One region of the Streptomyces sp. A5-4 genome, then DNA from elsewhere that is predicted to be linked to it. Evidence: riboswitches for the same ligand, from Rfam matches in the RefSeq annotation. Region 1 holds a riboswitch; the other holds the start of a gene.
The links. A riboswitch is a leader RNA that binds a small molecule or an ion and turns the genes downstream of it on or off. The one in region 1 is predicted to bind cyclic di-AMP.
Positions count from the first base shown of each region.

Region 2: another riboswitch for cyclic di-AMP. It lies ahead of ACLLJJ_RS03760 (C40 family peptidase); the one in region 1 lies ahead of ACLLJJ_RS16430 (M23 family metallopeptidase).

Region 1 covers NZ_CP178591.1:3,591,037-3,595,801, reverse strand. Annotated here, with positions in the region: gene ACLLJJ_RS16435 (PP2C family protein-serine/threonine phosphatase) at 89-1,330, shown strand; cyclic di-AMP (ydaO/yuaA leader) riboswitch at 1,590-1,725, shown strand; gene ACLLJJ_RS16430 (M23 family metallopeptidase) at 1,737-2,804, shown strand; gene ACLLJJ_RS16425 (aldo/keto reductase) at 2,878-3,822, shown strand; gene ACLLJJ_RS16420 (PrsW family intramembrane metalloprotease) at 3,895-4,765, opposite strand, start outside.
Region 2 covers NZ_CP178591.1:836,855-841,619, forward strand. Annotated here, with positions in the region: gene ACLLJJ_RS03750 (ATP-dependent Clp protease proteolytic subunit) at 1-627, shown strand, start outside; gene ACLLJJ_RS03755 (hypothetical protein) at 634-942, shown strand; cyclic di-AMP (ydaO/yuaA leader) riboswitch at 1,270-1,442, shown strand; gene ACLLJJ_RS03760 (C40 family peptidase) at 1,446-1,922, shown strand; gene ACLLJJ_RS03765 (LysE family translocator) at 2,036-2,677, opposite strand; gene ACLLJJ_RS03770 (LysR family transcriptional regulator) at 2,780-3,715, shown strand; gene ACLLJJ_RS03775 (ATP-binding protein) at 3,799-4,254, opposite strand; gene ACLLJJ_RS03780 (helix-turn-helix domain-containing protein) at 4,483-4,765, shown strand, end outside.

The DNA of each region.
Region 1 (4,765 bases):
GGCGCGGACTGGCAGGAGACCACAGGTGGGGAAGCAAGGCACAGCGGGTGGGGCGGGTGCCCGTACGACCCGGCGGTTCGTCCGGGCTATGCCCGCACTGCTGATCGTCGGCGGTTTGTTCTTCGACCTCATGACCCCGTCGAACTTCACGGCGTCGCCCCTCTTCGCCGCCGCCCCGCTGATCGCCGCCCCGCTCTTCTCCCTCAGCAACACCGTGCTGACCGGGATCGCCTCGACCCTGGCCATCGCCGGGCTGCACGTTCGTACGCAGACCGCGACACAGGTCGAGGCCGCCACCGAGCTGGTCACCGTGGTCACCGTGGCCGCCCTCGCGGTGGTCATCAACCGTGTCGTGCGGCGCAGCGACCGCGAGCTGGCCTCCGCCCGGGAGATCGCCGAGGCGGCCCAGCGTGCCGTGCTGCCCACGCCCGCCGACCGGATCGCCGGGCTGTACGTCGCGGCGCGCTACGAGGCGGCGCAGGCGGACGCCTTCATCGGCGGCGACCTCTTCGCCGTGCAGGAAACGCCGTACGGCGTGCGCCTGGTGGTGGGGGACGTCCGGGGCAAGGGGATGGACGCCGTGGAGGCCGTCGCGGTGGTCATCGGAGCCTTTCGCGAGGCCGCCGAGCAGGAGTCCTCGCTGGAGGGCGTCGCGCAGCGGCTGGAGCGGGCGCTGGCGCGCGAAGGGACCCGGCGCGACGGCCTCGACGCGTTCGAGGGCTTCACCACCGCCGTGCTCGCCGAGATCTCTCGGGACCGTGGAGTCCTACGGCTGGTCAACCGCGGCCACCCCGAGCCGTTGCTGCTGTACGCCGACGGGGCGTTGGACGTCATCGAGCCGGTCGAGCCCGCGCTGCCGCTGGGGATGGCCGAGCTGGGGGCCTGGCCGGACCGGGCGCAGGAGCACCCCTACCCGGCGGGGGCCACGCTGCTCCTCTACACGGACGGCCTGTCCGAGGCCCGCGACGCGGCGGGCGTCTTCTACGACCCGCAGGCGCGGCTGCGCGGCCGGATCTTTCCCGGGCCCGAGGAGCTGCTGGGCGCGCTCATCGACGACGTACGGCTGCACACCGGTGGCGGGTCCACGGACGACATGGCGCTGCTGGCGGTCGGGCGGCCCTCCGAGGGGCAGCAGGACCGGCGCAGGACCGTGGAGATCGTCAGGCGGGCCGAGCGGCAGAGACCGGCGGCAGCGGGCGGGCCGGGGCGCGGGGCAGGGGCAGGAGGCGCGGCAGCGGGCGCGCCCGACGGCGGGCCACCCCGTGCGGCGCCCGGCAGTGGGTTCGGCGATGAATCCGGCGATGGATCCGGGACGCGCTCCGGTCCCTGAGGACGCTGGAAAGGTCGCGTTCCGCCTTGCTGCGACGCTCCGTAGTCGTAGCGCACCGCTGCGCGTAACAATTGACGAACCGTCAAGAAATCGATGTTTGCTGAGTGTCGATCAACTCGACCCGTTGTGACCGATTGTGTCCCGCTAAGTCTGTGGCGAAGACGTTAACGATCACCAGGAACAGCTTGGAACCGGACCGGGTCTCTATTAACGTTCGATAACGCAGCGCGGTTGTCCCAGTCGTCGCAAGAGGCGACACCGTGTGCATGCGCCGAATTCCGCAAGGGAACCGGGGAACCATGTTCCTTGGGGTGAATCGGGCCGAACCTGGCCCGTAGGAGACCTTCCTGCTCCGAACCCGTCAGCTAACCCGGTAGGCGAGAAGGAAGGAAAGGAGCACGCCTCCGTGGCGTCCAACACCCCTGCCCCCGTGGCCCCCCTGCCCCCCTACGGGGTGCCGAACGACCCCGCCGACCTCATTCGCGGGGAGGGTACTTGGGAAGAGTGGAATCCCACCGAGGACTCCATTCGTCCCGTGCGCGGCAAGCACCGCGTGGCCAAGCAGCGCGGTGGCATCGCCCGCAGCTCCACGGTTCTGGGTGTCGGAGTCATCGCCGCCGTCGGCGCGGGCGGCATCGCCACCGCGCAGGACAAGCCGGCCGTCTCGATCTCCCTTCCGGACGCCATCACCGACTCGCTGCCCGACGCCAAGTCCCTTCCCGGCGTAGGCGCCCTGTTCTCCGGCGACGCGAAAGACTCCGGCGTCACCACGGGCGAAGCGGTCGTCGCCGCCACCCCGCTCACCACCGCCGGTATCAGCACCGCCGACGCGCAGCAGGGCACCACCGACGCCGGCGAGTTGCTCCGCGCCCGCATACTCCAGCAGGCCGACCAGCAGCAGGCCGCCGCGGACGCCGACGTCGCGCAGGCCGCCGAGTCGGCCGCCGCCGAGCAGGCCGCGGCGGATGCGAAGTCCCAGCAGGACGAGGCGAAGGCCGACGCCGCCGAGAAGGAGCGCAAGGCGGAGGAAGCGGCCAAGGCCAAGGCCGAGGCGAAGCGGCTCGCGAAGCTGGCCGCCAGCTACTCCCTGCCGACCTCCTCGTACACGCTCACCTCCACCTACGGCCAGTCCGGCTCGATGTGGTCCTCCGGTCAGCACACCGGGCTCGACTTCGCTGCCCCGACGGGCACGCCGGTCAAGGCCGTGCACGGCGGGACCATCAAGTCGGCGGGCTGGTCGGGCTCCTACGGCTACCGCATCGTCCTCGAACTCGATGACGGTACGGAGATCTGGTACTGCCACCTCTCCTCGATGAGCGTCACCTCGGGCGACGTCGGCACGGGCGACACCATCGGCAACGTCGGCGCCACCGGCAATGTGACGGGCCCGCACCTGCACCTCGAAGTGCACACACCCGGCGGCGACGGCGTCGACCCCGCGTCCTGGCTGCGCGGCAAGGGCCTCAACGTCTGAGACCTCGGGCCGGCTGCGGGAGTCCCGGAGCCGGCCGGGGAATGCATGTGCCCGCCATGCGGTTGATCAACCCATGACTTCTCTCCGCAAGCTGGGCAGCTCCGAGCTCGCCGTCTTCCCGCTCGCCCTCGGTGGCAACGTCTTCGGCTGGACCGCCGACGAGGCGCAGTCCTTCGCCGTCCTCGACGCGTACGTCGCCGGGGGCGGCAACTTCGTCGACAGCGCCGACTCCTATTCGGCCTGGGCCCCGGGCAACGAGGGCGGCGAGTCCGAGCGCGTCCTCGGCCGCTGGCTCGCCTCGCGAGGCAACCGCTCCGAGGTCGTCGTCGCCACCAAGGTCGGCGCCCACCCCTCGTACAAGGGGCTGGCCGGTACGAACATCAAGGCCGCCGCCGACGAGTCGCTGCGTCGGCTCGGCACCGACCACATCGACCTCTACTACACGCACTTCGACGACGAGACCGTGCCCGTCGAGGAGATCATCACCGCTCTCGACCAGCTGGTGAAGGACGGCAAGGTCCGCGCGATCGCCGCCTCCAACATCAGCGCCGAACGCCTCCGGGCGTCCCTGGCCTTCTCGGAGCAGGAAGGGCTGGCGCGCTATGTCGCCCTCCAGCCGCACTACAACCTCGTCTCGCGCGACACCTACGAGGGCGAACTCCAGGACACCGCCGCCGCCGCTGGCCTGTCCGCCGTCCCGTACTTCGCACTCGCCTCGGGCTTCCTCACCGGCAAGTACCGGCCCGGCGCGACCGTCGACAGCGCACGCGCCACCGGTGCGGCCAAGCACCTGGAGACGGAACGCGGGCAGAAGGTGCTCGTGGCGCTCGACTCGGTGGCCACGGCGCACGGCGCCGAGGTCGCGACCGTCGCGCTGGCCTGGCTGGCGGCGCAACCGACCGTGGTGGCGCCGCTGGCCAGTGCCCGGACGGTCGAGCAGCTGCCGGCCCTGCTGGCTTCGGCCGAGCTGAAGCTGTCGGACACCGAGCTGTCCCAGCTCACGGCCGCTTCGGCCTGACCGACGCCGACCCGCCGTCCGTCCGCCGTCCGTCCGCCGTCCGTCCGTCCGCGTGAGGCGGCCCGTTGGCGGCTACTGCTGCCGATACGGGTTGTACGCCGCGTAGTCCTGGTGGGGGGCATGGCCCGGCCCCGGCGCGGGCCGCTGCGGCGGAACGGGCCGGTAGGCAGGCGTGGGCCGGTACGGAGGAGGCGCGGGCCGATACGGCGGCGCGGCGTGGTGGGGCGCGGCGGGGTGGAACGGCGCCCTCGGCGGCGCCGCCCACACCCGGCCCGTCGCCCGCGCCGCGTACTCCAGCGCGGGCCCGGCCACATCCTTCCGCTGCCACAGGTGGTGCAGCAGCTCCTGCTCGCGCGCCGCGAAGTCCGCGCCCACCCGACCGCGCCGGGCCCGGTGGCGCAGAAAGGCCAGGGAGGTCGCGAAGGCCTCGTACTCGGCGACCGTACGAGCCGCCGCCCGGCCACCGTGCACCCGGGCAGCGGCGTCGCGCGCCACCGAGCGGGCCCGCATGGAGGACAGCGCGAGCGGCTCGTGGGCGCCCAGCCAGCCCGCGCGCGCGTAGGCGGGCAGCGCGGCGGAGACGGTGTGCAGCTCGCGCTGGCGCGTCCACACCGCCAGCCAGGTGAGCAGACCGAAGGCGGGGACCATGAAAATGGCGTACACCGCGTAGAAGCCGTACTCACCGAAGGTCCCCGAACCGTTCCACAGGGCGTGCATGCCCATCGCGAAGGCCAGGCCGAGCAGGGGCAGCGCGATACGGCGGACCCGCCCCCGGTGCGGCGCGAGCGCGGCGAGGCCGAAGCCTATGCCCGTGAGCACGGTGAACAGCGGGTGCGCGAACGGTGACATGACGATGCGTACGAAGAAGGTCGCCGCCGTCACCGACGCGAAGCCCGAGGCGCCCATCTCCTGGTCCTGACCGAAGGCGTTGCCGAGATAGAGG
Region 2 (4,765 bases), 2.8 Mb from region 1:
GCCGCCTCCGCCCGCTATGTACTTCCCGAGTTCACCGAGCGCACCAGCACCGGGACCCGGACCATGGACCCGTACTCCAGGCTGTTGGAGGAGCGCATCGTCTTTCTCGGAACGGCCGTCGACGACACCGCGGCCAACGACGTGATGGCGCAGTTCATGTACCTCGAACACGCCGCCCCCGACCGGGACATCTCGCTCTACATCAACTCCCCCGGCGGCTCGTTCACCGCCATGTCCGCGATCTACGACACGATCCAGTTCGTCACCTGCGACGTGGAGACGATCTGTCTGGGCCAGGCCGCGTCGTCGGCCGCCGTGCTGCTCGCGGCCGGCGCCCCGGGAAAGCGACTCGCCCTGCCGGGCGCCCGGGTGCTCCTGAGCCAGCCCTCCATCGACGAGCCCGTGCGGGGCCAGCCGTCGGATCTGGAGATCGAGGCGCGGGAACTGCTGCGCATGCGCGAGACACTCGCCGGGATGCTGGCTCTCCACACCGGGCAGAGCCTTGAGCGCATCGGTACGGACATCCAGCGCGACAAGATCTTCGACGCCGGCGCCGCCGAGGCGTACGGCCTGGTCGATCACATCGTGCAGAGCCGCAAGGACACCCCCGCCTGCCAACCGAGGTGAGCCGCGATGCCGCCGCCCGAACTGCCGCCACTGCCCGCACTGACCCGCGCCGAGGGTGAGTTCGTCGTCCGCTATCTCGAAGTGGTCGATCTGCTGGGACGGATCAACCCGGTGCGCGCCACGGACACCTATGGGGCAGTGCGCGCCGCGCAGGCCCCCGCATCGAAGGCTCCCGCGCTGCGGGACGCCCTCACCCTGATGCACCAGCGGGACGAAGCCCGGGTACACGCCGCCGCGCCGGCGCGGGCGCTGCGTGTCCTCGACGGGGAGCGGCGCTCGGGCCGGGTCACCGTGCCACCGTTCTCATCGAGTTGACGGCGCGCGGCTCGGCCCGCGAGCCGGTCGCAGTACGACACGCGCTCCCTCGAATGGCGTAGCGAACGGGTGGTCAGCGGTACCGCTCGACTTGCACATCCCAGCTACGCACCGCCCGGAATGAGCCACTCCGCCGCTGGTACAGCCGTCGCCACGCACCGACGGCGGGGGACGCGAACGCCCTTGTCCACCCGAACGGGTCAGTGGTGAGGAGCCTCACATAACGTCGTTTCAGCTCGGAAAACAGACGGGTCATGGGTCAAGATCCCTGGGACGACAAGCCCCTGCCACACGGCGGGGCGGTCCGGGTGGACGCTGAGTCCTGCCGCTTCCCGGATGCCTGGTCGACAGAGTGCAACGGCAGGAGTGGAAGACCCAAGCGCGTCGGGGTGGCCTGTTCGCACGGCCGTCCCTTGGGGTGAAGCCGCTTGACGCGGCCGGACATCTTCGCCTGTCCGAACCCGACAGGTCATCCTTCACAGGCGGCTGACGAAGGGTCGCGTATGACCGCGCAGATGAATGTTCCGTCGCTGATGACCAGAACCGGAGCGGCTTCGGCCCTCACCCTTGCCGTGCTGGGTGCCTCGATGCTGGCGCCAGGAGCAGCGAGTGAGGCGCAGGCCGCCCCGGCGCACTCGACGAAGGCACTGAAAGTGGCCGCGTCGAAGAAGGGGGCCCCGTACGGGTACGGGGCAGCGGGTCCCAACCGGTTCGACTGCTCGGGGCTGACGCTCTACTCGTTCAAGAAGGCGGGCAAGCGCCTGCCGCGCACCGCCCAGTCCCAGTACAACAAGACCCGCCGCATCTCCTCCTCCAGCAGAGTCCGGGGCGACCTGGTCTTCTTCCACTCCGGCCGGAACGTCTACCACGTGGGCATCTACGCCGGCAGTGGCAAGATCTGGCACTCCCCCAAGCGTGGGTCCGTGGTGCGACTGGAGAGGATCTGGTCCAGGAGCGTCTGGTACGGCAGGGTGCGCTGACCGGCCTCGGCCGCACCCCGGTGACGGCCGGGGCGGTCGGGGCGACGGTGTGGTCCGCCGTCACCCCGACCGCCCGCCCGTCGCAGCCCCTCCCGATTCCCCCGGCGGCGCGGTCACACCGCCCCCAGCGGCCCGGCCAGCAGGATCAGCCCCAGCACGGCGAGCGCGCCGCCGCTGACCGCCTCGACGGTGCGGGCCGCGCGCGGGCGCCGCAGCCAGGGGCCCAGCCGGTCCACCAGGAGCGCGACCGCGGGGAACCAGAGCAGGGCCAGTACGACGACGATCATGGCGAGCAACAGCGTCCTGGGAAGCGGCGGCCGGCCCTCGGGCACGAACTGGGGCAGCAGGCTGAGGAAGAGAACCGGCGCCTTGGGGTTGAGCGCGTTGGTGAGGAAACCCTGCCGAAGGCTGCGTCCGACACCGCCCACCGCCTTCTTCTCGCGCTCCGCGTCCGGCCGACCCTCGGGCGCGGAAGCACGCACCGACAGCAGCGCACGGCAGCCCAGGTAGAGAATGTAGGCGCCACCGAGCAGCTGGATCGCACGGAACAGAGCCGGTACGGCGACCAGTACGGCGGCGAGCCCCGCGACGGCCAGTGCGGTGTGCACGAGCAGTCCGCCCGCGACGCCCACCGCGCTCGCCACCCCCGAGCGACGGGACGCCAGTGCGTTGCGTACGACGACCGTGAAATCCGCGCCGGGCATGGCGACCATGCCCGCGGCGACGCCGGTGAAGGCGATCAGTTGTGCGTCCATGCTCCCCATCCTGGACCGGCCGGGGCTTTAGCATGTACTTGCAATCTTCATGGTCTGCCTAAAGGAACTGTTGGGGGTCGGCCCGCCCCCGGGGAGCTCAGCATGTACGACCCGACGAGGCTGGCGGCGTTGGTCGCGGTCGCCGAGGCCGGTTCCATCACACGCGCAGCCACGCGCCTCGGCTACACCGCGCCCGCACTGTCGCAGCAGCTCGCCAAGCTGGAACGCGAGACGGGCGCCACTTTGCTGGTGCGCCACCATCGCGGGGCCAGGCTGACGGCCGCGGGCGAACTGCTGGCGGTCCGGGCCCGGCGGGTGCTCGGCGAGCTGGACCTGGCTCGGCACGAACTGGCGCAGCTGGCGGGCCTGTCCGGCGGCCGGCTCCGGGTCGGCACGTTCACGACGGCCGGCATCCATCTGCTGCCGCCGGTGCTCAGCGCGTTCCGCCGGGCGCATCCCGATGTGGAGCTGGTGGTCGCCGACTACGAGCCGCCGGACGGGGTCACCGCGGTGGCGGCCGGCGAGGCGGACCTCGCTCTGACCCACAGTTACGAGCCCGCGCCGACCGCGCCCCCGCCCTCCGGGGTGGCGGCGGAGCGGCTGCTGGTCGAGGAGCTGGTGCTGGTGACGGCGCCCGGCCATGCGCTGGCCGGGGGCTCGGAGCGGCTGCGCCTGGCGGACCTGGCCGGACAGCCGCTGATCAGCAGTGCGCCGACCCATCCGCCCCGCCAGGGCGTGGAGGCGGCGCTGGCCGCGGCGGGGGCGACTCCGGCGGTGGTGTGCGAGTCGCCCGGGTACGCGCTGGTGTGCGCGCTGGTCAGTGCGGGGCTCGGCGTGGCCGTGGTGCCCGAGATGGTCGCCGCGATGGCGACGACCCCCGTGGGATCGCGGGCGCTGGCGGACGCCGGACTGCGGCGCACCATCTCGGTGGTGCACAGGACCGGTGAACGGAGCCCGGCCGCGGACACTCTGCGGGCCCTGCTGCGCGGCGCGTTCGGGCGGGCCGCCGGTACCGGCCGAGGCGGCGGTACCGGCTGAGCCGGGCCCGCGACGGGGACTGCCCCGGCCCGTCAAAGCGCCCTGAAATCAGTGCTGTTCGGGCACGGGCCGGCTGGTCGGGCCTACGCCTGGACGGGTGTCTGGACAGGGGCGCGGACCGGGGCGGTCCACGGCAGCGCGATCCAGACCGTCTTGCCGCCCTCGGCCGTGGGCGTGACGGACAGCCGTCCGCCGAACTCCGCGGTGAGACAGCGGATGATCACCATGCCGCGTCCGTTGTCCTGCTGGACGGCGGCGGGCAGCCGCTTCGGCCACCGCGGGTGGCTGTCGGTGACGCCGATGCGCAACTGGTCGTCCCGCTCCAGCTGTACGTCCACGGTGAAGGTGGGCGACCGTCCGAGTGTGTGCTGCACCGCGTTGGTGGCAAGCTCCGAGACGATCAGCCGGACCATATCGGCGGCATCAGAATCCGGCGGCATGCCCCAGCCGCCGAGAATCTCCGCGACGTATCTCCGCGCCGCGGAGACCGAGGCTGGATCGCTCGGCAGAGTGACGGATGATTCCTGCTGGTCTGCCATGGCGACGCTGTCCCTTTCCCACCGGGGCCGGACTCCGACTCGTAGCGGATTCAACTTCGAGGGCGGCCCCGTATTGTGCTCTGCGCCAGAGTGACACTCATGGTGCCGTGATAGGTGGCGATCATCCAAGATATGCATATATCTGTCGCTCGAAGCGGTGAACTCTGCTACGCGAGAGCGTATTTGGGTTGCAGAATGGCGCATCGGCGCGGGGCGGAGGGAGTCGATATGCGGAACGGTCCCGCGGTGCGGCGACGCAAGCTGGGGCAAGAGCTGCGCAGGCTGCGCGATCGCGCCGGGCTGACCAGCCCGGAAGCAGCATGTCTCGTCGGGTGGCACCAGTCGAAGGTGAGCAGGATCGAGACGGGCCGCAGCGCGGTCAAGGCGACCGACGTGGCCCGATTGCTGAATGTGTACGAAGTGTGCGATCCGCAGCTCCGGGCGTTGCTTGAGGCGTTGGCCGGTTCCGTGAACGACGCGGGAAACCGTTGGTGGCACGCCTATCGGGGAC